3 regions of the Actinoplanes sp. NPDC049668 genome follow, and region 3 is predicted to be linked to each of the others. Evidence: predicted binding sites of a transcription regulator. Region 3 holds the regulator's gene; each other region holds the start of a gene.
The links. The regulator HrcA, encoded in region 3, represses chaperone genes, less so after heat shock. The targets are predictions, from matches to a motif close to GGTTNGCACNCTCNNNNNGAGNGTGCNAACC.
Positions count from the first base shown of each region.

Region 1: the regulator HrcA is predicted to act here: its motif matches at 6,881-6,911, upstream of groES (co-chaperone GroES).
Region 2: the regulator HrcA is predicted to act here: its motif matches at 4,118-4,148, upstream of groL (chaperonin GroEL).

Region 1 covers NZ_JBITLR010000008.1:529,239-538,771, forward strand. Annotated here, with positions in the region: gene guaB (IMP dehydrogenase) at 1-248, opposite strand, end outside; gene ACIBSW_RS33370 (DUF5319 domain-containing protein) at 369-770, shown strand; gene ACIBSW_RS33375 (helix-turn-helix transcriptional regulator) at 808-1,650, opposite strand; gene ACIBSW_RS33380 (WhiB family transcriptional regulator) at 1,883-2,272, shown strand; gene ACIBSW_RS33385 (molybdopterin-dependent oxidoreductase) at 2,438-3,988, opposite strand; gene ACIBSW_RS33390 (hypothetical protein) at 4,009-4,629, opposite strand; gene groL (chaperonin GroEL) at 4,714-6,363, opposite strand; gene groES (co-chaperone GroES) at 6,437-6,751, opposite strand; gene ACIBSW_RS33405 (THUMP-like domain-containing protein) at 6,984-8,150, shown strand; gene ybaK (Cys-tRNA(Pro) deacylase) at 8,167-8,649, shown strand; partial or broken gene ACIBSW_RS33415 (substrate-binding domain-containing protein) at 8,969-9,533, shown strand, end outside.
Region 2 covers NZ_JBITLR010000001.1:1,169,863-1,179,395, forward strand. Annotated here, with positions in the region: gene ACIBSW_RS05500 (MFS transporter) at 7-1,239, shown strand; gene ACIBSW_RS05505 (GNAT family N-acetyltransferase) at 1,251-2,246, shown strand; gene groL (chaperonin GroEL) at 2,304-3,929, opposite strand; gene ACIBSW_RS05515 (GNAT family N-acetyltransferase) at 4,282-4,800, shown strand; gene ACIBSW_RS05520 (hypothetical protein) at 4,814-5,248, shown strand; gene thrC (threonine synthase) at 5,457-6,737, opposite strand; SAM riboswitch class I at 6,750-6,887, opposite strand; gene ACIBSW_RS05530 (DUF4956 domain-containing protein) at 7,116-7,718, shown strand; gene ACIBSW_RS05535 (VTC domain-containing protein) at 7,715-8,536, shown strand; gene ACIBSW_RS05540 (carbohydrate-binding domain-containing protein) at 8,538-9,533, shown strand, end outside.
Region 3 covers NZ_JBITLR010000003.1:6,644-16,176, reverse strand. Annotated here, with positions in the region: gene ACIBSW_RS12715 (ABC transporter ATP-binding protein) at 1-471, opposite strand, end outside; gene ACIBSW_RS12710 (MbtH family protein) at 482-694, opposite strand; gene ACIBSW_RS12705 (ABC transporter ATP-binding protein) at 733-1,527, opposite strand; gene ACIBSW_RS12700 (iron chelate uptake ABC transporter family permease subunit) at 1,587-2,630, opposite strand; gene ACIBSW_RS12695 (iron chelate uptake ABC transporter family permease subunit) at 2,627-3,688, opposite strand; gene ACIBSW_RS12690 (16S rRNA (uracil(1498)-N(3))-methyltransferase) at 3,756-4,490, opposite strand; gene dnaJ (molecular chaperone DnaJ) at 4,534-5,676, opposite strand; gene hrcA (heat-inducible transcriptional repressor HrcA) at 5,738-6,760, opposite strand; gene ACIBSW_RS12675 (DUF4870 domain-containing protein) at 6,940-7,611, shown strand; gene hemW (radical SAM family heme chaperone HemW) at 7,645-8,856, opposite strand; gene ACIBSW_RS12665 (enoyl-CoA hydratase-related protein) at 8,893-9,533, shown strand, end outside.

The sequences.
Region 1 (9,533 bases), on a different contig from region 3:
TGCTCCTCGAGCGAGAGGTTGCGGTGCAGCACGCCGATGCCGCCCTGGCGGGCCATCGCGATCGCCATCCGCGACTCGGTCACCGTGTCCATGGCGCTGGAGAGCAGCGGGATGGAGAGCTCGACGTTGCGGGTCAACCGGGTGATCGTGTTGACGCGGCTCGGCACGACGTCCGATTCGCCGGGCTGCAGCAGCACGTCATCAAAGGTGAGACCCAGCGGGACCGTACGGGCCGACTCGTTATCCACAGATCATCCCTAGCGAAGAGGCGGAGTGTTTCATCCTACCCATCCGGTCAGGGCGTTCTGTTGGGCGGACAGCGCGTGCGGGCCAGCACACACCGGCCATACATGGGTACGGTAGACATCGTGCAAGAAGAGCCGATCGACCCGTTCAACGGCGACCCTGCCGACCCGGCCGCCGGCCTCGACGACCTCTCGGAGGACGCCGAGAGCGACCCGCTGACCGAGCCCGAGCGGCAGGACGTCCTCGAGGACCTCTCCGACCTGGAGATCTACCAGGCGTTGCTGAGTCCGACGGGCATCCGCGGTCTGGTGATCGAGTGCGAAGACTGCCACGAGCCACACTACTTCGACTGGGACCTGCTCCGGGGTAACCTTCGCCACCTGTTGAGCAACGGCCGCCCGCGGGTGCACGAGCCGGCCTACGACCCCGACCCGGACCACTACGTGACGTGGGAATACGCACGGGGTTACGCCGACGGGGTGCACGACACACTGGCCGAGGGCACGGACGACGAGGCTTCCTGATCGTCGCCCGGGCCCCCGGGTGTAAAAGACCTACCGTTCAGGCGACCAGACCGGCCCGGAAGCCGGCGGCCACCGCATGCGCCCGGTCGCGGGCACCCAGCTTGCGGAAGAGCCGCCGAGCGTGGGTCTTGACGGTGTCCTCGGAGACGAAGAGCTCACGCCCGATCTCCGCATTGCTCTTGCCGTCGGCCATCCCCCGCAACACCTGCAACTCGCGCTCGGTGAGCGTGAGCCGCCGGCCCGTGGGGACGTCCGTGCGGCCGGTGTCGTTGCCCGGCCACGCCATCGGCCGGCCGGTGGCCGGGTCGATGTCCGATCCGTCGCCGCGCTGGGCGGGGACCATCGGCGAGTTCGGCAGCATCGCGGGTACCCCGCCACCGTTGGGCGAGCCGGCCATGGCCAGCCCGTCGCGGTGCAGGCCGCGAGCGGCCGCCGAGTTGTTGTTGCGACCGGCGCCGCCGACCGCGGCGGGCTGGGCATTCGCGCCGTTGATCGGCATGCCCTGTGGCCGCACCGGCAGGAGCAGGAGCAGCAACGCCTTGGCGACGACGCTGACCAGGTCGTGCTCGACGCCGCGGATGACACCCCGGGCACCGGCCGCGACAGCCGCGGCGGCGACCCGAGGATCTTCGGCACCGAAGAGGACGACCTGCGCCTGCGGGGCGCGGGCGAGGACGCGGCGGGTGAAGCCGACGCTGTCGGGACGGGTCACGGCGGTGTCGGCCAGAACGACCTCGGCCGGCCTTTCAGCCAGTCGGATCATGGCCTCGGTCTCGCTGACCGCCGTCCGCACGACCCCGGTCATCCCGAGCCGGGCCGCGGTAGAGGCGACGGTCTGGGCCGCAAGTGGGGTTCGGACGCACACGAGGACGGTACGCACAGTGATCCTCCTTCTCTCTCAGAGGAGATCACGCAACGGCCGCAGCATTACGCGCTTTAGATGGAAAAATTAGGAAACATCGGTACGGCTTGGAGCACCGATGAGATACGGCCGACGAAGACATCGACAAGTCGCGTGTGATCCGGCGTTCGCCGGGGTACACGGGCGGACAGGCCTGAGTCAGGCCCCTCAATGACAGCACTCCGCGGTGCCGCGCGGGAGGAGGGTGTTGATGTCGAACGTTCGCAGACTGCCCGGACCCATCGCCGACCTTTGGGAATGGCAGCGACTCGGCCTGTGCAGGGGGCGCGACAGCGCCCAGTTCTTCCACCCGGACGGTGAGCGCGGGTCTTCCCGCAACCGTCGGGAGGCGAATGCCAAGACGATGTGCCGCGCCTGCCCGGTCCGGGCGGAGTGCGCTGCTCACGCACTGGCTGTCCGTGAGCCGTACGGGGTATGGGGAGGTTTCAGCGAAGCGGAGCGGCTGCGGCTGCTCGCGGTCGGCTGGGAGGACCTTGCCGATCGGCATCACGGACGGGTGGACCTTGCCCGGCTGGAGGCCCGCCTCGGCCGGCCCCACAAGTCGGCGGTTCCGGCACAACGGCAGGCACCGGCGGCCTGACGCCGATCGACGCGCGGCACCACACAGCTTCCGACGCGGCTCCCTGCGGGGAGCCACGTCGGAATGTTCAACGGCGTGTTCGCCGCATCGGTGGACATGCAAGCCACCGTATGAGCGAACTTGGGGTTGACGTCGGACCAAAAGTGCGGCTTTTGGGTGACCCTCTCAGTCGACCGTGACCAGCACCGAATGCCACCCGGTCGCCCCGTCCGGCTCCGGCGGCGCGGTGGCGTCCGTCTGAACGGCACCGTCGCTGTCGGCGGCCCGGACCCGCACCACGTGCTCACCCGGCGTCGCCTGCCAGACGTATGACCACTGCACCCAGGTGTCCGCCGAGACCGTCGGCGCGAGGGTCGCCCGCGACCAGGGCCCGTCGTCGACCTGGACCTCGACCCACCGGATGCCGCGATGCTGAGCCCAGGCCACCCCGGCGACGGTGACGGCTCCCGCCTTGCGCCCGGCGCCGTCGCGGGGCGTGTCGATCCGCGACTGCGTCTTGATCGGACCCTGCGCCGACCAGCCCCGCGGCACCCAGTACGCGTCGAAGTCGGCGAACCGGGTCAGCTCGATCTCGGTGATCCACTTGCAGGCGGAGACGTAGCCGTACAGGCCGGGCACGACCATGCGCGCCGGGAAGCCGTGCGACACCGGCAGCGGCCGGCCGTTCATGCCGATCGCCAGCAGGGCGTCCCGGCCGTCGCGCAGCACCGCGGTCGGGCTTCCGCAGGTCCAGCCGTCGTCGGAGCGCTGCACCACCTGGTCGGCGTCGGGCAGCGGCTGCGCCTCGTCCAGCAGGTCCTTGATCGGGGTGCCGAGCCAGAGCGCGTTGCCGATCAGGTCGCCGCCGACCTCATTGGACACGCAGGCCAGCGTCACGTACCGCTGCACCATCGGGCGCCGCAGCAGCTGCTCCCAGGTGAGGGTGATCGGGTTGCGGACCATCCCGTGTATGCGCAGCTGCCAGTTCGCCGGGTCGATCTGCGGCGGGTACAGCGCGGTGTCGATCCGGTAGAAGTCGGAGTTCGAGGTGACGTACGGTGCCGCGCCCCGGACCTGGGCGCCGGGCGGGACCGCCGGGGCCGGTCCTGACGGCTCCGGCAGCACGACCGCGTCGCGGGCGGCGGTCACCGCGCGCCGCGAGGTCAGGAACCGGCCGCCGAAGCCACCGACGACGGCCACGGCGGCGGCGCCGCCGACCGCAAGGAGGAATCGGCGCCGATTCTCCTGCGCTGGGGCCGGCTCCGCTGGGGCCGGCTCCGCTGGGGCCGGCTCCGCGGTGACGGCCAGCCTCACGAGGTAGAACAGGGCCAGGGCCGCGACGATCGTGGCGACGATCGACGGCAGCGCGGCCGTGAGCCCGGCGCCGTGCCGGGTGACGGCGGCGAGCACGCCGATCGCGCCGAACAGCGCGACGCCGGCGAGGGCCGCCGCCCGGCTGCGCAGCGCGACGAGGCCGAGCAGCGCGGCGTAGCCGCCGAGCAGGATCACGGTGCCGACGATCAGGGCGGTCTTGTCGTGGGTGCCGAAGACCGCGATGCCCGCGTCCTTGACCGGCCCGGGCACGTTGTCGACCACCACTCCGCCGACGGCGAGCAGCGGCGACGAGAGCGGACCGGTGAGGACGGCGACGACCTCGGCGACGCCGATGGCCACGCCGGCCGCGGCGACGCCGGCCAGTGCGGCCCGCGGCGAGAGGTTCACGCCTCCATCCTGCATCGGCGCACGCGGAACGGCTCTTACGGTTGGGTGACGACCTGGCGCAGCGGCGGCAGCGCGGCCACCAGGGCGTCCAGCAGCTCCACCGCGCCGCGATCGGCGCGCGGTTCCGGCAGCTTGGGTACGCCCTCGACGGGCAGCTCCCAGATCACCCGGCCCGGGTCGAGCCGGTCCAGGGTCGCGTACCACTGCTGCAGGGGCTCGCGGAGCTGGACGTGCGCCGCGAAGTTGCGCCGCCGACGGGTCTCGTCACTGTCGCGCCGGCGCTGCAGCGTCTCGACCTCGGGCAGGCCGACCAGCACCGCGTCGGCGAAGCCGAGCCGGCCGGCGCGGAACGCCTCCCGGGTCACCGTCAGCTCGCGGTCGAACCGGGCCCGCGGCGCCAGCCCCAGCGCCGCCATCCCCCAGGCGTAGTGCAGCTTCACCGGGTCGGTGTCGCAGAACGCGACGCCGTCGGCCCGCTCGAGTTCCAGCGCCTGCAGCCAGCGGCCCATGCTCACCCGCGCCCAGTGCCGGGCCAGCGCCACCTCGTCGGTCGGCTCCCGGCCCGTCGCGGCGTACTCGGCGACGTAGCGACCAACGTAACGCCGGCACCACGACGTCTTGCCGGCCGCGGTCGGACCCTCCACCACGACGATCATCCGCGCCTCTTTCCCCGAATCCCGCATCACACACGAGAAAGGGCGCGCCGCGGAATGCGACGCGCCCTTCTTTACTCTTTCGACTCAGAAACCCGGGCCGTGCTGGTGGCCGTGGCCACCGTGGCTGTGGCCGTGGCCACCGCCCGCGGCGGGCTCCGGCTCGGCCGGCTTCTCCACCACGAGGCTCTCCGTGGTGAGCAGCAGGGCGGCGATCGAGACGGCGTTGGAGACCGCGCTGCGGGTCACCTTCACCGGGTCGATGATGCCGGCCGCGACCAGGTCGACGTACTCGTCGGTGGCCGCGTTGAGGCCGTGGCCCCAGCCCAGCTCGGCCGACTTGCCGACCACCACGTAGCCGTCGTGGCCCGCGTTCTGCGCGATCCAGCGCAGCGGCTCGATCAGCGCCTTGCGGACGATCTGCACGCCGACCGCCTCCTCGCCGGTGAGGCCGAGGTTGCCGTCGAGCGCCGAGGCGACCTGCGCCAGGGCGGCGCCGCCACCCGGGACGGTGCCCTCCTCGACCGCGGCCTTGGTCGCCGCGATGGCGTCCTCGATGCGGTGCTTGCGCTCCTTCATCTCGACCTCGGTCGCGGCGCCGACCTTGATCACCGCGATGCCGCCGGAGAGCTTGGCCAGCCGCTCCGAGAGCTTCTCGCGGTCCCAGTCGGAGTCCGAGGCCTCGATCTCCTTGCGGATCTGCGCGACCCGGTCCTCGATCTCGGCCTTGCGGCCGCCACCGTCGACGATGGTCGTGCTCTCCTTGTCCACCACGACCCGCCGGGCGGTGCCCAGCATGTCGAGGGTGACCTGGTCGATCTTGTAGCCGAGCTCCGGCGCGATGAGCTCGCCGCCGGTCGCGATCGCAAGGTCCTGCAGCATCGCCTTGCGCCGGTCCCCGAAGCCGGGGGCCTTCACGGCCACGATCTTGAAGGTCTTCCGCAGCGCGTTGACGACCAGGGTCGACAGCGCCTGGCCCTCGACGTCCTCGGCGACGATGAGCAGCGGCTTGCCGCCGGAGAGAACCTTCTCCAGCAGCGGCAGCAGCTCCTCGACGCTGGAGATCTTCTGCGTGGTGATCAGCAGGTAGGCGTCCTCCAGGACGGCCTCCTGCGACTCGGCGTCGGTCACGAAGTTCGGCGAGATGAAGCCCTTGTCGAACTGCAGACCCTCGGTCACCTCGAGGCCGGTGTCCAGGACGGACCCCTCCTCGACGGTGATGACGCCGTCGCGGCCGACCTTCTCCATCGCCTCGGCGATGAGCTCGCCGATGGTGGCGTCCTGCGCCGAGATGGTGGCGACGTTCGCGATCGACTTCTTGTCGTCGACCTCGACCGCCTTCTCCAGCAGCGCCTTGGAGACGGCCTCGGCGGCCAGGTCCATGCCGCGCTTGAGCGCGATCGGGTTGGCACCCGCGGTCACGTTGCGCAGGCCCTCGCGGACCAGCGCCTGCGCGAGCACGGTCGCCGTGGTGGTCCCGTCGCCGGCGACGTCGTTGGTCTTCGTCGCCACCTCCTTGACCAGCTGCGCACCGAGGTTCTGGTACGGGTCGGAGAGCTCGATCTCCTTGGCGATGGTGACACCGTCGTTGGTGATCGTCGGCGCGCCGAACTTCTTGTCGAGGACGACGTTGCGGCCGCGCGGGCCGAGAGTGACCTTGACCGTGTCGGCGAGCGTGTTGACGCCGTGCTCCAACAGGTGCCGGGCGTCGTCGGAGAAACTAAGGATCTTCGCCATTTATGGTCCCTTCAACGCACCGGCGCCCTGGACCGGAAGCCGGGCCAGGGCGCTCAGCACTGTCAGATCAGGTCTACTTCTCGATGACCGCGAGGACGTCGCGGGCGGAGAGCACCAGGTACTCCTCGCCGGCGTACTTGACCTCGGTGCCGCCGTACTTCGAGTACAGGACGGTGTCGCCGACCTTGACGTCGATCGGAACGCGGTTGCCCTTGTCGTCGATCCGGCCGGGGCCAACGGCGAGGACGGTGCCCTCCTGCGGCTTCTCCTTGGCGGTGTCGGGGATCACGATGCCCGACGCCGTCGTGGTCTCGGCCTCGTTCGCCTGGACCACGATGCGGTCCTCGAGCGGCTTGATCGCAACCTTTGTCGCGGTAGTCACGGGCATACCCTCCTGGGTACAGGTGTTGTCGCCGGCCAATGGACAGGCCGGGCTGATGCCTCATGCCACCGGGCGGGGCCGTCGTCGCGGGTGCCGGTCCGCCTGGCGCAGGCGCACGTCCCCGGTCGGGGAGCACGCTGGCACCCTCAGGTTGAGAGTGCTAATCGGAGATTATGCCGGAACTAGCACTCCGTCAACCAGAGTGCCAACGCGTCAGCTTCCAGCAGAATGACTTTCCGTGGACCTCGAACTGCTCGCCGCCCTGCGTACCGCCGAGGGAGCCGCCGCCCTCGCGGCCGCCGCCGACGTCGCCGGCGCGGACCCGCTCGCCGCCGCGACGGCGCTGCGCTCCCGGGGGCTCGCCCCCGCCCTGGCCTCCGCCGCGCTCACCCAGGCCGAACTGCGGATCCGCGCGGAGGCCAAGTTCGGCGCGGCCGGCGCGACGATGCTGTTCACCCGGGCGGGGCTCGAGCAGGCGACCCGGGCCGTGGTGGCCGACCGGCGCGCCGCCCGGCTGCGCGCGGCCGGCGTCGAGACCCTGGCCGACCTCGGCTGCGGCCTCGGCGCGGACGCGCTGGCCGCGGCCCGCCAGGGCATCCGGGTGTACGCCGTCGACGCCGACCCGCTCACCGCCGCGCTCGCCGCCGCGAACGCCGAGGCCGCCGGCCTGGCCGACCTGGTGACCGTGGAGTGCGCGGACGCGACGAGCGTCACGGTGGAGCGGTTCGACGCGGTCTTCGCCGACCCGGCACGCCGGCGCGCCGGCCGGGGCCGGGTGATGGACCCGCGCTCGTGGTCGCCGCCGTGGGACTTCATCGCCGCCCTGCCCGGCCGGGTGCCGCGCACCGTGCTCAAGCTCGCACCCGGCATCGATCACGCACTGCTACCGCCGGGCGCCGAGGGCGAGTGGGTCAGCGTCGGCGGCGATCTGGTCGAGGCCGCGTTCTGGTGCGGGCCGCTGGCGCAATTCGCGCGGCGGGCGATCCTATTGCCGTCGGGCTCCGAGCTCACCGGATCGGGCACCGCGGCGGCGCCGGTCGGCCCGGTCGGCGCCTTCCTGTACGACCCGGACCCGGCCGTGGTCCGCTCGCACCTCGTGGCCGAGTTCGCCGCGACGATCGGCGGCCGGATCGCCGACCCGGAGATCGCCTACGTGTACACCGACGCCGCCGTCGACACCGCGTTCGGCCGGCGGCTCGAGATCACCGACGTGCTGCCGTTCTCCCTGAAGCGGCTGCGGACGCTGTTGCGCGAGCGCGGCGTCGGGCGGCTGGAGATCCGCAAGCGCGGCTCCGCGCTCGAGCCCGAGCAGCTGCGCCGGGACCTGCGGCTGAGCGGCAGCGCCGGGGCGTCGCTCGTGCTGACCCGCACGGCGGGAGCGCCGACCGCCCTGCTGTGCCGCTAGGCGCTAGCCTCTCGTCGTGGCGAAGAAGGCTGCCGGGACTCCGGCTACCGTGCTGCTCAGCGCGCAGCGGGTGGCACACGAGCTGCACGCGTACGACGTGCCGGCCGACGCACACGACTACGGCGCGCTGGTCGCCGAGGCCCTCGGGGTCGCGCCGGCGGCGCTCTTCAAGACGCTGATCGCCGAGGTCGACGGCGGGCTCGTAGTCGCCGTCGTCCCGGTGACCGGCGAGCTGGACCTCAAGGCGCTGGCCAGCGCCGCGGGCGGCAAGCGCGCAGCGCTGGCGGATCGCGCCGCGGCCGAGCGCAGCAGCGGCTACGTCCGCGGCGGGATCAGCCCGCTGGGGCAGCGCCGGCGGCTGCCGACGGTCGTCGACGACTCGGCCACCGCCCTGGATCGGATGTACGTCTCGGCCGGGCGCCGCGGCCTGCAGGTGTCGCTCGGCCCCGCCGATCTCATCCGGCTCGCGGACGCAAAAATAGCCAAAATTCGGACATAGTGCGGCAGACCTCGCGCAAGACCCTTCCGTTACGACACCGTTATCAAGATCCGGCAATCCGGAGCCGTGAAGTGACCTAGCGTCACGTTGTGGAGTGACTTCACAGGTCGCGCGGTGACCCACCGTCGCCGCGCTGCCGTCTACTCGTGCTGCGGGACCTTGCGATCAGGCCCGTCGTGCCACGTTCAGCACCGGGATACGTTGCCCCGAATACAGCGAAGTGTCTGATTCCATAGCGGGTCGGGCGAGTGACGTTCCCGGCAGCGCACACCAGAAATCCGAAGCAAGGTCCGGATTTGATCCGAAAGGACTCAAAGGAATGCGTAAGGGATTGTTCGCCCTGGCCGCTGTCGGCCTGCTGGCCACGGGCAGTATGGCCGCGTGCGGTGACGACAGCGGTGGCGACGACTCAGGCAGCAACGGCGGCGCCTCCGTCGGCAAGGTGGGCGTCATCCTGCCGGACACCGCCAGCTCCCAACGGTGGAGCACCGACGACCCCAAGTACCTGAAGGCGGCATTCGAAGCGGCCGGCGTACCGGTCGACATCCAGAACGCTCAGGGTGACAAGAGCCAGTTCCAGACGATCGCGGAAGGCATGATCTCCAGCGGCGTCAAGGTGCTGATGATCGTCAACCTGGACTCCGGTACCGGCAAGGCCGTCCTCGACAAGGCCAGGGCCGCCGGCATCGCGACCATCGACTACGACCGGCTCACGCTCGGCGGCAACGCGGACTTCTACGTAAGCTTCGACAACGTGGCGGTCGGCAAGCTCCAGGGCGAGGGCCTGGTCAAGTGCCTCACCGAGATGAAGGCCGTCAAGCCCGTCGTGGCGCGGCTCAACGGCTCGCCGACGGACAACAACGCCACCCTGTTCAAGGAGGGCT
Region 2 (9,533 bases), on a different contig from region 3:
AGGACCGTGAGCGTCTTCTGGCGGTGGTGGGCGGCCGGGACAACCAGCGATCTCGGCTCGGCGGTCGGCGGCGTCGCGCTGCCCCTGACCGCGCTCACGGTCCTCGATGCGACGCCGTTCGAGATGGGGATGATCGCCGCGTCCGGCTATCTCGCCTGGATCGTCATCGGCCTGCCGGCCGGGGTCATCGTGCAGCGGCTGCCGCTGCGCGGCACCCAGGTCGGCGCCGACCTGATCCGCGCCGTCGCCGTCGCCTCGATCCCGGTGGCGTGGTGGTTCGGCCTGCTGACGATCGCCCAGCTGGTCCTCGTCGCGCTCGTGCTCAGCTTCGCGCACGTCGTCTTCTTCGTCGCCAACACCACGTTCCTGCCGGAGATCGTCGGCCGCGACCAGCTGCAGTCCCGCAACAGCCTGACCTCCGGCACGCACGCGACCACCCAGCTCGCCGGGCCCTCGCTCGGCGGCCTCGCGGTCCAGCTCCTCGGCGCGGTGCCGACCCTGCTCGTCGACGCCTTCAGCTATCTCGTCTCCGCCGCCCTGCTCCGGACCCTGCCGGCCCGGCGCGGCCGCGGACCCGACGAGCCGACGCCGATGAGCGCGATGATCCGCGAGGGCTGGGCGTTCGTGACCCGGCACCCGATGATGGGGCCGGCGATGTGGTCCGCGACCGCGTCGAACTTCGTCAACGGGGCCTACCTGGCGCTCTTCCCGCTCTACCTGGTGCGGGACCTGCACGCACCCGCCGCCGTGGTCGGCATTCTGCTGGCGGTCGACGGCGTCGGCACCCTGATCGGTGCGGCGCTGACGACCCGGGTCACCAACGCGCTCGGCACGGCCCGCGGGCTGATCATCCTGGGCTTCGTCGAGGCGGCCGGCGCGTTCGTCATTCCTGCGGCCACCGGCTGGGCGGCGTACGTGACGTTCACCGTCGGGGTGCTGATCTTCGCGGGCACCGGCGTGGTCTTCAGCGTCACCACCCGCACCTACCGGCAGATCGCCAGCCCGCCGGAGCTGCTGTCCCGGGTGATGGCGACGGTCCGCTTCGTCTCCTGGGGCGCCATACCCCTCGGCGGCCTGGCGGCGGGCGCCCTCGCCGGGCCGCTCGGCGCCCGGGCCACCCTGCTGGTCTTCGCGGCGGCCGCGGTCCTCGCGCCGCTGGCGCTCTACTTCTCACCCGTACGGGGCCGGCGGGACCTGCTCGATCCGGCCGTTACCGAACCGGCGGTGCCGGCCCGGTAGGTTCGGCGGTTGTGGACAGCGAGTTCTGGATCTCCGAACTGACCGACGACGACGTGCCCGCCGTGGTGGCCCTCTGCCGGACCGCGCTGGACCTGCCCGAGGACGCCGCCGACGCCGCCGAGATCGTGCTGCGTCTGCGCGAGACCACCGGCACCGACGGCTGGTCCGACGCACCACGCCGGCTCGCGGGCTTCATCGCGGTCCGGTCGGCCGGCCCGGGTCCGGCCGCGGCCGGCGCCGCGCTGTCGGGCGAGCCGGTCTCCGTCGCCGGCGGCCGGGTCATCGGGGTGGTGCTCGGTTCGGTGTCGCACCGGGACCCCTCGATCGGGCACGTCGACCTGGTCGCCGTCGACCCGCAGGACCGCCGCCGGGGCGTGGCCCGGGCGCTGATGGCCCGGATCGAGGGCGCGCTGGCCGGCCTCGGCGCCGGCGACGTGGTCATCGCCGGCAACGCGCCGTACTACGCCTGGCCCGGCATCGACGTGCGGTACACCCCGGCGATCTGCGCCGCCATGGCGTTCGGCTTCGAGCAGGACCAGCCGGCCTGGAACATGACGGTGGACACCGCCGCCGCCGAGCCGACCGCCGACCACGAGGCGCGGCTGGCCGGCGAGGGCATCGTCGTGCGGCGGGCCGGCGCCGAGGACGTGGCGGCGCTGGTCGGCTTCGCGCTGGCGAACTTCGGCCAGGGCTGGGCCGGCGAGATCACCCACTCGGTCGGGCGAGACCGGGCGGGCTGCCACCTCGCCCTGGCCAAGGACGGATCCATCCTGGGCTTCGCCGCGTACGGGTCGTCGCGGCCGGGCTGGTTCGGGCCGATGGGCACCGCCACCGCCGCCCGCGGCCTGGGCATCGGCGCCCTGCTGCTGCGCCGGTGCCTCGCCGACCAGCGGGCGGCCGGGCACGACCGGGTGCAGATCGGCTGGGTCGGGCCGCTGCCGTTCTACTCCAAGGCCGTCGGCGCCCGCGTCGAGCGCGTCTTCCTGCTGTACCGCAAGCAGCTCTGACCGGGTACGCGAAAAGGGCGGGCCGCCGAAGCGACCCGCCCTCTCTACGAGCTGGACTCAGAAGTCCATGTCCCCGCCGCCACCGGGGCCACCGGCCGGGGCCGGGTTCTTCTCCGGCTTGTCCGCCACGACCGCCTCGGTCGTGAGGAACAGAGCGGCGATCGACGCGGCGTTCTGCAGCGCCGAGCGGGTGACCTTGGCCGGGTCGATGATGCCCGCGGCCAGCAGGTCGACGTACTCGCCGCTCGCGGCGTTCAGGCCCCAACCCGCTTCGAGGTTGCGGACCTTCTCCACCACGACGCCGCCCTCGAGGCCGGCGTTGACGGCGATCTGGCGCAGCGGGGAGTCCAGCGCGACCTTGACGATGTTCGCGCCGGTGGCCTCGTCGCCCACCAGGTCGAGCTTGTCGAACGCGGACTTGCCGGCCTGCACGAGCGCGACGCCACCACCGGGGACGATGCCCTCCTCGACGGCCGCCTTCGCGTTGCGAACGGCGTCCTCGATGCGGTGCTTGCGCTCCTTGAGCTCGACCTCGGTCGCCGCGCCGACCTTGATGACCGCAACGCCGCCGGCCAGCTTGGCCAGGCGCTCCTGCAGCTTCTCGCGGTCGTAGTCGGAGTCCGACTTCTCGATCTCGGCGCGGATCTGGTTGACCCGGCCCTGGATCTGCTCGGCGTTGCCGGCACCGTCGACGATGGTCGTCTCGTCCTTGGTGATGACCACCTTGCGGGCCTGGCCCAGCAGGCTCAGGTCGGCGGCGTCGAGCTTGAGGCCGACCTCCTCGCTGATGACCGTGCCACCGGTGAGGATGGCGATGTCGTCCAGCATGGCCTTGCGGCGGTCGCCGAAGCCCGGCGCCTTGACGGCGACGGACTTGAAGGTGCCGCGCACCTTGTTGACGACGAGCGTGGCCAGGGCCTCGCCCTCGACGTCCTCGGCGATGATGATCAGCGGCTTGCCGCCCTGCATGACCTTCTCGAGGACGGGGAGCAGGTCCTTGACCGCGGAGATCTTGCTGTTCGCGATGAGGATGTACGGGTCGTCGAAGACGGCCTCCATACGCTCCGCGTCGGTCATGAAGTAGGCCGAGATGTAGCCCTTGTCGAAGCGCATGCCCTCGGTGAGCTCGAGCTCGAGCCCGAAGGTGTTGCTCTCCTCGACGGTGATGACGCCTTCCTTGCCGACCTTGTCCATGGCCTCGGCGATGATCTCGCCGACCGTGGAGTCACCGGCGGAGATGGAGGCGGTGGAGGCGATCTGCTCCTTGGTCTCCACGTCCTTGGCGAGCTGCGAGAGGGCCTCGGAGACGGCCGAGACGGCAGCCTCGATGCCCCGCTTGAGCGCCATCGGGTTCGCGCCGGCCGCGACGTTGCGCAGGCCCTCACGGACCAGGGCCTGGGCCAGGACGGTCGCCGTCGTCGTGCCGTCGCCGGCTACGTCGTCGGTCTTCTTGGCGACCTCCTTGACCAGCTCGGCGCCGATCTTCTCGAAGGTGCCCTCGAGCTCGATCTCCTTGGCGATCGACACACCATCGTTGGTGATGGTGGGAGCGCCCCACTTCTTCTCGAGCACGACGTTGCGGCCCTTGGGGCCGAGCGTCACCTTGACGGCGTCGGCGAGCTGGTTCATGCCACTCTCGAGGCCGCGACGAGCTTCCTCGTCAAATGCGATGATCTTGGCCATTCGGCTGTGTCCTCCTGGACATTCGCGGCGCCGGGCCGGTCCGGCCCGTGTTCCGCACGTTGAGAACGCTGCGGACGTCACCACCTGGCGATGTGACGTCCTCAGGTCGAGCCGGAAAGCCCGCGACGACCGGTCCCGTGCCCCGGCACCGATGGCGGTGCCGCTGCCGTGACCCCACCGTCCCGACCTGCTGGCACTCACGTGGCGCGAGTGCCAATCACTTGTTTAGCACTCTGATGGGGCGAGTGCAAGCAGAACGATCGGGGCCCGGGGCGCCCGGTTCGTGCGCGCACGAGGTCGTTTATCCGCGTCCTACTTGCCCCGTGCCGAGTGACCGGGTAGCAAGGCAACCATGACCAGCACCCTGGCACCGCCCGTCACCGTGCACCGGGTCACGCCCGGCGACGCGGCCCGGATGCGGGCGCTGCGGCTGGAGATGCTGGCCGACAGCCCGCTCGCGTTCCTGGAGACGGTGGCGCAGGCGGCGGCCCGGCCGCACGCCGACTTCCGGCGGCGCATCGTCCAGGCCTCCTCCGGCAGCCAGCTGGCCCAGTTCGTCGCGGACCCGGGCGGGCGGCTGATCGGCCACGCCGGCGGCACGGTGCTGCCCGAGGAGCCGGACGCGACGGTGATCTTCGCGGTCTACGTCACACCGGCGCACCGCGGCAGCGGCATGCTCGCCGAGTTGATCGAGGCGGTCGCGCAGTGGTCGGCCTCGATCGGGCGGAACGAGCTGATGCTCGAGGTGGTGGTCGGCAACGACCGGGCCGTCCGGGCGTACGAGCGGCTCGGTTTCGTGGACGGCGGGAAGCGGGTGCCGCACCCGGTCATCCCGGCCCTGACCGAGCTGCAGATGCGCCGCCGGGCCTGAGGCCGGTGACGAGGTGGGCTGGGCAACGGTCCGGACCGCGCTCACCGCGGTGAACGGCACCACGCTGGTCGGCCTCGGGCTCGCCGTACTCTGCGGCACCAGGATCCGCCGCGGGCCGGGCGGGATCCTGATCGCGGAGGGCTACCGCCGAAAGATGCCGCCCGCGACCTGCTTCACGGTCGGCTCGGTGATCATCACCCGGCGCACGGCCGACTGGCTGCTGCACGAGAGCCGGGCCGGCCTGCTCGCGCACGAGACCCGGCACGCCGGGCAGTACGCCGTGTTCGGCCCGCTGTTCTGGCCCGCGTACTGGGCCTGCTGCGGCTACTCCTGGGCGATGACCGGAACGGCCGGCACGCGCAACGCGTTCGAGCGGCATGCCGGGCTGGCACTGGGCGGTTACCGCGAGGCGCCGCTGCGGCCGGGCCTACGGCGACTGAGGCGCTGAGGCGGGAGAATTTGGTCGGGAGGACGGACGCACAGCGCCTCCGGCACTGGGTCGTTGGGCCCCTAGGAGATTGTCGCCAAGCTCAAAGGTGGGGCCACGTACGGCGTCACGTCCTCCCGCGTAGAGCATCCTGCCGACCCTGGGATCCTTCCGCAAGTCCTCAGGGGAAGGAATTCTCAACGTTGGGCAGATGTTTGACTACTCTGAGTTATCCGAGGAGGCCGGCGTCGCGGGCGCCGCGCAGCGACGGCTTGATCCGGTGAGTGGGTCCGACCTGCCCGGCGACGGCGTCCAGAGTCTTCAGTCCCTCGCCGGTGTTGAAGACGACGGTCTCCTTGTCGGGGTCCAGCCGGCCGCTCGCGACGAGCTTGCGGAGCACCGCGACGGTGACCCCGCCGGCGGTCTCGGCGAAGACGCCGGTGGTGCGGGCGAGCAGCTGGATGGCGTCGCGGATCTCGTCGTCGCCGGCGTAGTCCATCCAGCCGCCGGTGCGGGTCACGGCCTCGATCGCGTACGCGCCGGCGGCCGGGTCGCCGATGTTGAGCGACTTCGCGATGCCGGTCGGCTTGACCGGGATGATCTGGTCGGTGCCGTTGTGCAGGGCCGTGGCGATGGGGTTGCAGCCGGCCGACTGTGCACCGAAGACGGTCCAGCCGCCCTCGGGCGCCTCGACCAGGCCGATCTCCACGAGCTCGGTGAAGGCCTTGTCAATCTTGGTGAGCAGCTCGCCGCTGGCCATCGGCACGACCACCTGTGCGGGGATGCGCCAGCCGAGCTGCTCGGCGACCTCGTAACCCAGAGTCTTCGAACCCTCGGCGTAGAACGGCCGCACGTTCACGTTGACGAAGGCGGTGTCCTCGAACTCGTCGGTCTCGACGAGCTCGCCGCAGAGCCGGTTGACGTCGTCATAGGAGCCGTCGATCGCGACCAGGTCGCCGCCGTAGACGGCGGTGGTGATGACCTTGCCCTGCTCGAGGTCGCCGGGGATGAAGACGATGGAGGGCACCCCGGCGCGGGCGGCGTGCGCGGCGACGGAGTTGGCCAGGTTGCCGGTCGAGGCGCAGGCGAACCGGGTGAAGCCCAGCTCGCGGGCGGCGGTGAGCGCGACGGAGACGACCCGGTCCTTGAAGGAGTGCGTCGGGTTGGCGGAGTCGTCCTTGACCCAGAGCGGCGCGCGCAGGCCGACCTCGGCGGCCAGGGCGGCGGCGGCGACCAGCGGGGTCAGGCCGGGGTCGAGGGTGACCCGGCCGGCGGGATCCTGCCCGGTGGGAAGCAGGGCGGCGTAGCGCCAGATGTTCTGCGGGCCGGCCTCGATCTGCTCGCGGGTGACCTTGGCGAGGGCGGCGGGGTCGTAGGCGACCTCGAGGGGGCCGAAACACTCGTAACAGGCGTGCTGCGCGACGAGCGGGAATTCGGCGCCGCAGCCGCGGCAGACGAGGGCGCGGGCGGGGCTGAGGGACTTGCTGGGGGCGTCGACGGCCGACGTCATAATGAGGCCTTCCTCTCATCTTTCCCCGGGCGTCGTGCGACGCACATGGGGACGGAATTAGCACCTGCCGCACGCGGCCTCGTCATCGAGACATGCGCGGTGGTTGCCGGGGCGTCATCGGGCCGTTCCCTCAGCCCCTCTGGATGAGGTATTCAGTTGTGTTTCCAACACCTTACGACGCGGGCGGCGAAATCGGAGCCGACCGTCCCGAGGTGTGAGCGACGTCCTTCCCTCGCGATAGATGCCGGTCGATTGATTCACAGCATTCTCTGAGGTTGGTTCCCGGGCCGGGACCCTAGTCTCCATTGAAAGTCATGGATCTGTTGCCGACCGTTCACCTGGTCGCCACTCGGAAAGCCTTGAGGGAAGGGCCCCGTCATGCCTCGGCTAGCTCTGTTCGCGATCGACCTCGTTGCGGTCTGTCTGCTCGTCTTCGGGCTCTACTTCCCACGGCACCGCCGCCGCGATCTCGTCGTCGCGTACCTCGGTGTCAACGTCGGGGTGCTGGCCGTCGCCGGCTCGCTCAGCTCGAGCACCGTCGGGGCCGGGCTCGGGCTCGGGCTCTTCGGCGTGCTCTCGATCATCCGGCTGCGCTCGACCGAGCTGGACCAGCACGAGGTCGCCTACTACTTCTCCGCGCTGGCCCTGGGCATCCTCGGCCCGCTCGGCGGAGGCTCGGCCTGGCTCGCGCCCGGGATGATGGCGCTGATCCTCGCCGTCATGTACCTCGGGGACCACCCGCGGCTGTTCCGCGGCTACCGGCGCCAGGTCCTCGTCCTCGACTCGGCGATCACCGACGAGGTGGCCCTGGTCGCGAAGCTCGAGCAGCTGCTCGGCGCGCGGGTGCACGCCGTCTCGGTCGAGCGGGTGGACCTGGTCAACGAGACCACGGCGGTCGAGGTCCGCTACTCCCGCACGCCCGGCGCGGCGCCCGCCGGCGCCACCGGCCGCGAGGCCGCGACGGCGGGAACGCACAGGTGACCACGACACCCGCCCGGACCGTCGGCGACCGGCTGGACGGGCTGGCGGGGCTGGGGCCGATCGGGCTCGACGAGCTCACCGCGCAGGCCGAGTTGCAGGTCAGGCGGGACCGCAAGTACGTGCTCGCGCTCGACGACCTGGCCCGGCTGCTGCCGGCCATCGGCCGAGACGCCCGGATCCTCGACATCGACGGCATCCGGCTCTTTCGCTACGGCTCCGTCTATTTCGACACCGCCGACCTGCTCTGCTTCCGGCTCACCGCGCTGCGCCGGCGCCGCCGGTTCAAGATCCGGACGCGGACCTACCTCGACTCCGGAGGGTGTTGGCTCGAGGTCAAGACCGAGGGCGTGCGCGGCGGCACGGTCAAGACCCGGCTGGCGTACGAGCAGCGGCAGCAGGGCGACCTCGCACCCGGCCGCTGGTTCGTCGAGGCCGTCCTCGCGGAGCTCGGCGGCATCGCCGGGCTGTCCTTCGGGCCGGTGCTGACCACCCACTACCTGCGCAGCACCCTCTATCTCCCGGCCTCGCAGAGCCGGGTGACCATCGACGTCGACCTGTCCTGGGCCGATGTCGGCCGGGCCGGGCTGAGCCTGCCCGCGCTGGCCGTCGTCGAGACCAAGACGCGGGCCGCGGCCTGCGAGGTCGACCGCCTGCTCTGGGCCCGGGGTCACCGCCCGGCGTCCATCTCCAAGTACGCGACCGGCCTCGCCGCCCTGCGACCCGGCCTGCCGTCCGCGCCGTGGCGCCGCCTGCTGCGCCGCCACTTCCATCCCGCAGCACCGGCCGGCTCCGCGCCGGCCGCCGACCGAAGGACGTGAGATGCACCGATCCCCCCTCCTGATCGCCGCCGTGGCCGGCACCCTGGCCGTCGCGCCGGCACCGTGCCGGGCCGCGCCCGCTGCGGCACAGGCCCTGGCCGCGGGCCCCGCTGCGGCGCAGGCGCTGGCCGCCAACGCGGTCGACCACGACGAGCCCGCCGACCACACCTGGAGCGAGCAGAGCGTCGCCGCGGTGACGCTGACCGGCTCCGGCGCCACGTCCAGCGCGAGCGGCGTCTCGATCAGCGGAAGCACCGTCACGGTCACCGCCGCGGGCACGTACCGGTTCACCGGGTCGCTCACCAACGGCAGGATCGTCGTGAACAGCGCCGGCACCGGGATCGTGCGCCTGATCCTCAACGGCGTGACCATCGCCAACACGACCACCGCGCCGCTGTCGGTGACCGCCGCCGACGAGGTGATGGTGGTGCTGGCCGACGGGACGACCAACCGGCTCACCGATCCGGCGACCTACACGACCGCGGTGAACCCGGCCGCGGCGCTGTCCAGCGCCGCCGACCTGACCATCACCGGCAACGGCTCGCTGGCCGTGACGGGCAACGCCGCGGACGGCATCGCCAGCGACGACGGGCTGGTCATCGACGCGGGCACGATCACGGTCACGGCCAAGGACGACGGCGTACGCGGCCAGGACTACATCCTGCACACCGGCGGGACCCTGGGCGTCACGGCCGGCGGCGACGCCCTGAAGTCCGACGAGGACGCCGTCGCCACCGAGGGCTACATCTATCTGGCCGGCGGCGCCCGTACGCTCACGGCGCCCGGCGGCGACGGGGTCAGCGCGACCACCGACGTGATCGTCGCGGGCGGCAGCCTGACCGCGACCACCGGCGGCGGCAGCACGACGACGCCGGGCACGACCTCGACCAAAGGGCTCAAGGCCGACGTCAGCGTGGTGATCAGCGACGGTCAGGTCAGCCTCAACGCGTCCGACGACGGGATCAACTCCAACAACCTGGTCACCGTCGACGGCGGC
Region 3 (9,533 bases):
CGGCACCGAGATCAGCAGCAGCGCGACGGCGCTGATCACGGTCGCCACGAGCGCGCCGACGATCCGGGGGATGTAGTCGAGCACGTACGACGTGTTGTCCGCGTCGCTGGTCGAGACCGTCAGCAGGTCACCGGCCCGCATGTCGGTACGCACCCCGCGCGGATGCAGGATCTTCGCCGACACCTCGAGGCGCAGCTGGTGCCCCTCCTCGGCGATGGCGGCCATCAGCTGCCGCGCCCCGAACCGGTACGCCGTGGTCAGCAGCGTGAACTGCACGGCGAGCACGGCCACCCAGAGCAGCAGCTGGCCGAGGTCGCCGGGGGTGACGGCCCGGTCGATGATGACGCCGATCATGATCGGGACGAACGTCTCGCAGGCCTGGTGCACGGCGATCAGCGCCGTGCCGGTCCAGAGCCGTCGGGCGTTGCGGGTGGTGCTGCGAAGCAGGATGCGCGCGCCGGAGCGGCTCACGTGGCCGAGCTCACTGTGCCATGCTTTCGCGCAGCGACTTGGGGCGCAGGTCGGTCCAGTTGGCGTCGACGTAGTCGACGGCCTCCTGGCGCGGCGCCGGTCCGAAGACGCTGCGCCAGCCCGCCGGGACCTCCTTGAAGGACGGCCACAGCGAGTGCTGCTCCTCGTCGTTCACGAGGACGTGGAAGGTGCCGTTCTCGTCATCGAACGGGTTGCTGGACACGACGTCTCCCCACCGATCTGCCTGAAAGTAAGGTCAGCCTAACCTACCCGCTGGAACACCGACGATCGCGGGATGACCAGCGGGGTGTGCGTCTCCGGATCGTCGATGATCCGGCAGCCCAGCCCGAAGACGTCCGCCACCAGCTCGGCCGTCATGACCTCGCGCGGGTCGCCCTGCGCCACGATCGCGCCCGACTTCATCACGACCAGATGATCGGCATACCGGGCGGCCTGGTTGAGGTCATGCAGCACGGCAACCATCGTGGTGCCCTGCTCCCGGTTGAGCCGGACGCAGAGCTCGAGCAGCTCGATCTGGTGCGCGATGTCCAGGAACGTCGTCGGCTCGTCGAGCAGCACGATCGGCGTCTGCTGGGCGAGCACCATCGCCACCCAGACCCGCTGCCGCTGCCCGCCGGACAGGGTGTCGACCAGCTCTCCGGAGAGTTCCGTCACACCCGTGGCGGCCATCGCCGCGACGACCGCGTCCTCGTCGGCGGCCGACCACTGCCGGATCAGCTTCTGGTGCGGGAACCGGCCCCGGGCGACCAGCTCGGCGACCGTGATCCCGTCCGGCGCGATCGACGACTGCGGCAGCAGCCCCAGCCGCCTCGCTACCTCCCGGGCCGGCCGGGAGTGGATGTCCCGGCCGTCGAGCAGCACCTCGCCACGGCCGGGCTTGAGCAGCCGGGACAGGGCGCGCAGCAGCGTCGACTTGCCGCAGGCGTTGGGCCCGATGATCGCGGTGACCCGGCCCTCGGGCACCTCGAAGTCCAGGTGCTCGCTGATCGTCTTCTTGTCGTACCCGACGGTGACGTCCCGGGCGACCAGACTCATCCGTGTTCCTCCCCTACCGCCGTGCCGGGCGTACCAGCAGCCAGAGTCATCCGTGCCCCCTACCGCCGCGCCTGGCGGACCAGGAGCCAGACGAAGTAGATGCCGCCCACCGAGACGGTCACGACGCCGACCGGCAGCTGGGTCGGCGCGAACGCGCGCTGGGCGAGCCAGTCGCTGAGCATCAGCAGGAACGCGCCCATCGCCGCCGACGGCAGCAGCGCGATGCCGCCGGTGCGGGTGAGCCGCTGCGCCAGCTGCGGCGCGGCCAGCGCGACGAAGGCGATCGGCCCGGCGGCCGCCGTCGCGACCGCGGTCAGGCCGACCCCGATGACCAGGTACACCAGCCGGGTCGGCTCCACCCGTACGCCGAGCGCGGCCGCCGCGTCCTCGCCCATCTCCAGCAGCGACAGCCGGGGCCCGAACGCGATCAGCGCCAGGCAGAGCACGCCGACGCCGGCCACCACCGGCACGACCTGCGACCAGCCGAGTCCGTTGAGGCTGCCCTGCGACCAGATCGTGGCCGCGTACGCCGCCTGCAGGTCGGCCTTGATGATGAACCACTGGTTGGCGGCGGCGAGCATGGCGCTGATCGCGATGCCCACGATGATCAGCCGGAAGCCCTGCACGCCGCGCTTGAACGCGAGCACGTAGACCACGATCGCGGTGGCCAGGCCGCCGACCAGCGCACCGGCCGCCGTGACGTAGTAGGAGTTGCCGACCAGCACCGCGGCGACGAGCACCCCGGTGAACGCGCCCGTGCTGAACCCGATGACGTCCGGGCTGCCGAGCGGGTTGCGGGTGAGCGCCTGGAAGACGGCGCCGGCGAGCCCGAGCGCGGCGCCGATGATCAGCGCGAGCAGCACCCGCGGCAGCCGCCACTCGACGACGACGAGCCGCGCCGCCCGGGTGCCCTCGCCGGACAGGGCACCCACCACCTCGCCCGGCGACAGCGTGAACTCGCCGGTACCCAGCGCCAGCACGGCCACCGCGAGCGCGGCCAGCACCAGCAGCAGGCAGACGAGCGCGGGCCGCACGCTCACCCGGGCCGATACACCGCGGTGCGGCCGGAGCACCAGCACCCGGCGGCCGAAGTCGACGCTCACAGTCCACTCACCCGGGACCGGCGGACCAGCCAGATGAGCACGGGCGCGCCCACGAACGCGGTGACGACGCCGACCCGCAGCTCGCCGGGCCGCAGGACCAGCCGCCCGACGATGTCGGCGAGCAGCAGCAGGATCGGCCCGCACACGACCGTGTATATGAAGATCCAGCGCTGGTCCGGGCCGACGAACCAGCGCACCACGTGCGGGATCATCAGGCCGACGAAGCCGATCGGCCCGACCGCGGCGACGGCGGCGCCGGTCAGCAGCATGACCGAGACGGTGGCCAGGAACCGAGTGCGCCCGACTCCGGCGCCGAGCGTGCGGGCCAGGTCGTCGCCGAGCGCGACCGCGTTCAGCGAGCGGGCGACCAGCAGGGCGAGCACGGTACCGGCGAGCACGAACGGCAGGATCGTCGTGGCGATCTCCAGCGGCCGCCCGGCGAGCGAGCCGACGTCCCAGAAGCGCAGGTAGTCGAAGGCGCGCGGGCGCAGCAGCCGGATGCCCTCGGAGGCACCGTCCATGACCGCGCCGAGCGCGACGCCGGCGAGCGTGAGCCGGATGGGCGTGGCACCGGCCCGCCCGGCGGACCCGAGCAGGTAGACCAGGCTCAGCGCGAACGCGACGCCGGCGAAGCCGAACCACATGTACTGCGACAGGCTGGTCAGGCCGAGCACGCCGACCGCGAACACCACGAACAGCCCGGCGCCGGCGTTGATGCCGAGGATCTGGCTGTCGGCGAGCGGATTTCGGGTGACCGCCTGGATGACCGCACCGGACAGTCCGAGGGCGACACCGGCGAGCAGGCCCAGGATCGTGCGCGGCACCCGCAGGTCCCGCACGATCGACTGATCGTCGGTGTCGGCGTAGTGGAAGAACGCGTCCCAGACCGTGCCGATGGAGACGTTGCGGGTGCCGATCGCGATGCTGGCCAGGCAGACCAGCGCGAGCACCCCCAGGCAGGCCAGCAGCCCGGCACTGCGCCGCATTCGCCCGGTCCCGGCGCCCGCCGCGGCGGCCGGCTCGGAGCGCGCGGGCGCCGGCGTACGCGTGAGGACCATGCGGCGAAGCTTAGGCTAACCTTCCTTGCGCGTCACCATCGGCTTCACCACCGGTCGGAGCCGGGCGTCACCATCGGCCGAGGCGGGCGGAGAGCACTGCGAGTGCGGCCATCCCAGCCGTCGAGGTCCGCAGCACCGCGTCGCCGAGCCGCACGGGATGCGCGCCGGCGCCGACGAAGGCGCCGAGCTCCTGGTCGCTGATGCCGCCCTCGGGCCCGACGATCAGCACGATCTCCCCGGCGTCGGGCAGCTTGGCCGCGGTGAGCCGGTCCGTCGCCTCCTCGTGCAGCACGAACGCGGCGGCGGCCTCGGGCAGCCGCGCGCAGACCCGCTTGGTGCTGACGTCCGGGGTACCCGAGACGACCGGCAGCCACGGCCGGCGCGCCTGCTTGGCGGCCTCGCGCGCGGTGTTGACCCACTTCTCCCGGGCCCGGTCGCCGCGCTCGCCGCGCCATTGCGCGACCGACCGCGAGGCGGCCCAGGGCACGATCTCGTCGACCCCGATCTCGGTCATGGCCTGCACGGCGAGCTCGCCCCGGTCGCCCTTGGCGATCCCCTGCACCACGACCAGCCGCGGGTCGGCCCCGGCCCGGAAGGCCCGGCCGAGCACGTTTACGTCGATGCTGCCCCGCCCCACGGCGGTGACCTCGGCGTTCGCGGTCCCGCCCCGCCCGTCGCCGAGCAGCAGCGCCTCACCGACCTTCAGCCGCTGCACGGTGGCGGCGTGATGCCCCTCGGCCCCGGCCAGGGTGTACCGCTTCCCGCCGGGCAGGTCGTCAACCAAGAACAGAGGCGCAGACACGAGCACACGCTACCCAACATCCGGCGCAAAGATCACCGGTCAGCTAGTGGCCGTTGAAGGCGTCCCGCATGCGGGAGAAGAAACCGCCCTGCTTGCTCAGCTCGGCGATGTCCTCGCCCCGGGTCTTCGCGAAGTCGCGCAGCATCCGCTCCTGGTCGGCGGTCAGCTTGGTCGGCGTCTTGACGTCGAGGTGCACGAAGAGCTCGCCGCGGCCCTGCCCGCGCAGGTGCGGCACGCCCTTGCCGCGGATGCGCAGGGTCGACGCCGGCTGGGTGCCCGGCTTGACCTCGATGTTCTCCTCGCTGTCCAGGGTCTTGATGGTCAGCCGCGTGCCCAGCGCCGCCGCGGTCATCGGCAGGGTCACCCGGCAGTGCAGGTCGTCGCCCTTGCGGGAGTAGACGTCGTGCGGGCGCTCGTGGATCTCCACGTAGAGGTCGCCTGCCGTGCCGCCGCCCGGGCCGACCTCGCCCTGCTGCGCCAGGCGGATGCGCATGCCGTCCTCGACGCCCGCCGGGATCTTCACCGTCAGGGAGCGGCGGGTGCGGATGCGGCCGTCGCCGGCGCAGGTGGGGCAGGGCTGCGGGATGACCGTGCCGTGGCCCTGGCAGACCTGGCAGGGCCGGGCCGAGACGACCTGGCCGAGGAAGGTGCGCTGCACCGACTGGACCTCGCCGCGGCCGCCGCACGTCTCGCAGGTGGCGAGGTGGGTGCCGGGCGCCGTGCCCGCGCCGGAGCACTGGGTGCAGAGCACTGCCGTGTCGACGGTGATCGGCGCCTCGACGCCGAAGGCCGTCTCCACCAGGTCCAGCTCCAGGCGCAGGATGGCGTCCGCGCCCGGGCGGGTGCGCGGCCGCGGGCCGCGCGAGCCGCCGCCGGCCGCCGTGCCGAAGAAGGCGTCCATGATGTCCTGGAAGCCCACGAACGGTCCGGCTCCGCCGGGGCCGCCGGGGCCGGCCGAACCGCCGCCGGGTGCCAGCGGGTCGCCGCCGAGGTCGACGATCTGACGCTTCTGGTCGTCCGAGAGCACCTCGTACGCCGCGTTGATGTCCTTGAACTTCTCGTGCGCTTCCGGGTCCGGATTGACGTCCGGATGGAATTGACGGGCCAGCTTGCGGTAGGCGCGCTTGATCTCGTCGTCGGTGGCTTCGCGGCCGATGCCGAGAATTCCGTAGTAGTCCTTGGCCACAGGGTTTCGAGTCCTCATGTCTGCCCCGCGCTTCGCGCTGGAGACCTTCGTCGCGGTTGCGTCAGTTTTGTGCCAGCAGGTCGCCAACGTAGCGTGCCACGGCACGCACGGTCGCGATGGTGCCGGGGTAATCCATCCGGGTGGGCCCCAGCACGCCGAGCCCACCAACGATCGTCGTACCCGGTCCGTAACCCGTGCTCACCACGGATGCCGCCCGCAGGTTGTCGATCTCGTTCTCATCGCCGATGCGGACCCGGGTGGTGCTGGGCTCGACCTCGCCGATGAGTTTGAGGAGGATGACCTCCTCCTCGAGCGCCTCCAGGACCGGCCGCAGCGAGCCCTGAAAGTCCAGCACGCCGCCGCGGGTCAGGTTCGCCGTACCCGCCAGGGCGAGGCGTTCCTCACTGCGCTCGACCAGCGTCTCCAGCAGCACCGACGCGACGCAGGCCATGGTGTTGCGCATGGCCGGGTCCGACTCCTCGACCAGGGCGGCGACCAGCGGCGGGGTGTCGGACAGCTTGACGCCGCTCAGCTTGGCGTTGATCTTGCGGCGCATGTCCAGCACGTCGTCGTTCGCCGTCGGCGCCGGCAGCTCGACGAGGCGCTGCTCGACCCGGCCGGTATCGGCGATCATCACCAGCATCAGCCGGGTGGTGGAGATCGGCACCAGCTCGAGGTGGCGCACGGACGAGCGGGCCAGGCTCGGATACTGCACGACCGCGACCTGGCGGGTGAGCTGGGCGAGCAGGCGGACCGTGCGGTGCACCACGTCGTCGAGGTCGACCGCGCCGACCAGGAAGCGCTCGATCGCGCGCCGCTCGGCCGGGCTCAGCGGCTTGACCCGGGACAGCCGGTCGACGAAGAGGCGGTAGCCGGCGTCGGTGGGCACCCGGCCGGCGCTGGTGTGCGGCTGCCGGATGTAGCCCTCCTCCTCGAGGACGGCCATGTCGTTGCGGACCGTCGCCGGGGAGACGCCGAGCTGGTGGCGCTCGACCAGGGCCTTGCTGCCGACGGGCTCCTGGGTCGACACGTAGTCCTCGACGATGGCGCGGAGCACTTCGAGCTTGCGGTCGTCGAGACTCACTCCGAACCCTCCCCGCCCGTTTGGCACTCGTCAAAGTCGAGTGCCAGTCTACGTCGCCGCCACGCCGCGCGCGATGATCAGTCTTCGGTGCTCGCGACGGTTAGCCGACTGTCTATTCTCCGCCCTCGCGCGGCATGTTGCCCTCGCCACGTTCGACCTGCGGTCCTACCGTGTGCGACATGACTGAACCGCCGCGCCCGCCCGGTGAGGGGAACCCCTCGGACCCCACCGCGCCATTCAACCCATATCCGGGTAACGATCCGACACCCGGATCGGCCCCGCCGCCGCCCCCGGCGTACGGCTCGCCCCAGCCGCCGACCTACGGCACCCCGCCGCCGACCTCCGGCGGCGGCTACGGACCCCCGCCCGGCTCGGGGGCACCCGGCGGCTACGGACCTCCGCCCGGCTCGGGAGCACCCGGCGGCTACGGCCAGCAGCCCGGCTACGGCCAGCAGCCCGGCTACGGCCAGCAGCCCGGCGGCTACCCGCCGCAGGGCTACGGGCAGCCCGGCGGCGACGACAAGACCTGGATCCTGGTCGCCCACTTCGGCGGCGCGGCCGGCGCCTTCCTCGGCGGCGGCTGCTCGGGCTGGATCGCGCCGCTGGTGGCGCTGCTGGCCCGGGGCAACCAGTCCCCGGTCGTGCGGGCCGAGGCGATCAAGGCGCTGAACTTCCAGATCCTCTGGTCGATCGTCGCGATCGTCGGCTGGATTCTGACCTGCGCGCTGGTCGGGTTCATCATCGGCCCGGCCGCCTGGGCCATCGGCACGATCTTCGGCATCATCGCCGGCGTCAAGGCGAACAACAACGAGCCGTACAACTACCCGCTCACGGTCTCGATGATCAAGTAGTGGCCGCCCGTGGCGCCGGGCCCCGGCCCGGCGTCACGGCAGCAGGTCGCGGATGACCGCGTCGGCGAGCAGCCGGCCGCGCAGCGTCAGCACGATCTGGCCGCCGGCATAGGCGCCCGGCTCCAGCAGGCCGTCCGCGAGGGCCCGCGCGGCGCCGGCCAGCCCGACCGCGTCGAGCCCGGCCAGCGGCAGCCCGTCGCTCAGCCGCACCCGCAGCATCACGTCCTCGACGTGCCGGTCGGCGTCCGTCAGAATCTCGCGCCCCAACCCGGGCGAGACACCCTCTTCGACCCTTTTCGCGTACGCCGTGGGGTGCTTGACGTTCCACCACCGCACGCCGCCGACGTGGCTGTGCGCGCCCGGCCCGAGCCCCCACCAGTCGCCGCCGGTCCAGTAGAGCAGGTTGTGCCGGCAGCGCGCCTGCGGCGAGGTCGCCCAGTTGGACACCTCGTACCAGGAGAAGCCCGCGCCGCCGAGCGCCTCCTCCGCCGCCAGGTAGCGGTCCGCGGCGACGTCGTCCTCCGGGTACGGCAGCTCGCCGCGCCGCATCTTCGCCGCCATCCGGGTGCCGTCCTCGACGATCAGCGAGTACGCGCTGACGTGGTCGACCCCCGCCCCGATCGCCGCGTCCAGCGAGGCGGCGAAGTCCTCCGGCCGCTCACCCGGCGTTCCGTAGATCAGGTCCAGGTTGACGTGCTCGAAGCCGGCCTCGCGGGCCTCGATCGCGGCCTGCGGCGCCCGGCCCGCCGTGTGCTTGCGGTCGAGGATCGCCAGCACGCCCGGCGCGGCGGACTGCATGCCCAGCGAGATCCGGGTGTAGCCGGCGCCGCGCAGCGCCCGCAGCGAGCGCGGGTCGACCGACTCGGGGTTGGCCTCGGTGGTGATCTCGGCGTCGCCGGCCAGCCCCCAGGTCTTGTCGATGCCCTCGAGGATCCGGCCGAGGTCGCCCGCGTCGAGCAGGGTCGGCGTGCCGCCGCCGACGAAGACGGTGTCGACCCGGGCGCCGGTCACGGTCGCGGCCAGCCTCAGCTCGGCCAGCACCGCGTCGGCGTAGCCCTCCCGGCTCGCGCCGCCGCCGAGCTCACTGGCCGTGTACGTGTTGAAGTCGCAGTACCCGCAGCGGCTCGCGCAGAACGGGACGTGTACGTAGACCCCGAACCCGCGCCGGCCGACCTCGCGCAGGGCGCTGTTGGGCAGGGAGCCGTCGCTGGGTACGGGCTCACCGTCGGGTGGAGGACCAGGCATCCGTCAAGTGTGCACGCACCCCGTTAAGGTTCCGGCATGGAGCTGGTCCGTACCGCCACCGATGCCGGGATCGCCACCTTGACCCTGGACAGCCCGGCGAACCGAAATGCCCTTTCCGCCCTGCTGATGCGCGAGCTGCTCGACGCTCTCGGCGCCGCGCTCACCGACACCGAGGTCCGGGCGGTGGTGATCTCGCACACCGGGCCGGTCTTCTGCTCGGGCGCCGACCTGAAGGAGACCGCCGAGGCCCGCGAGACCGGCAAGATCCCGGCTGAGCTGCTCGCGGACGTGCTCGCGGCGATCTGGGAGTTCCCCAAGCCGGTGCTGGCCCGGATCGCCGGCCCGGCCCGGGCGGGCGGGCTCGGCCTGGTCGCCGCCGCCGACATCGCCGTCTGTACCCGGGACGCGACGTTCGCCTTCTCCGAGGTGCGGCTCGGCGTGATCCCCGCGGTGATCAGCGCCACCGTGCTGCCGCGGCTGGCACCCCGCGCGGCGGCCGAGTTCTACCTCACCGGCGAGGTCTTCGACGGCGTACGGGCCGCAGAGATCGGGCTGGTCACCGCCGCGGTCGAGGCCGACCGGCTGGACGAGGCCGTCGCCGCGTACGCCGGTGCCCTGGTCCGTGGTGGTCCGCTGGCCCTGGCCGGCACCAAGCAGCTGCTGCGCCGCCCGCCGGC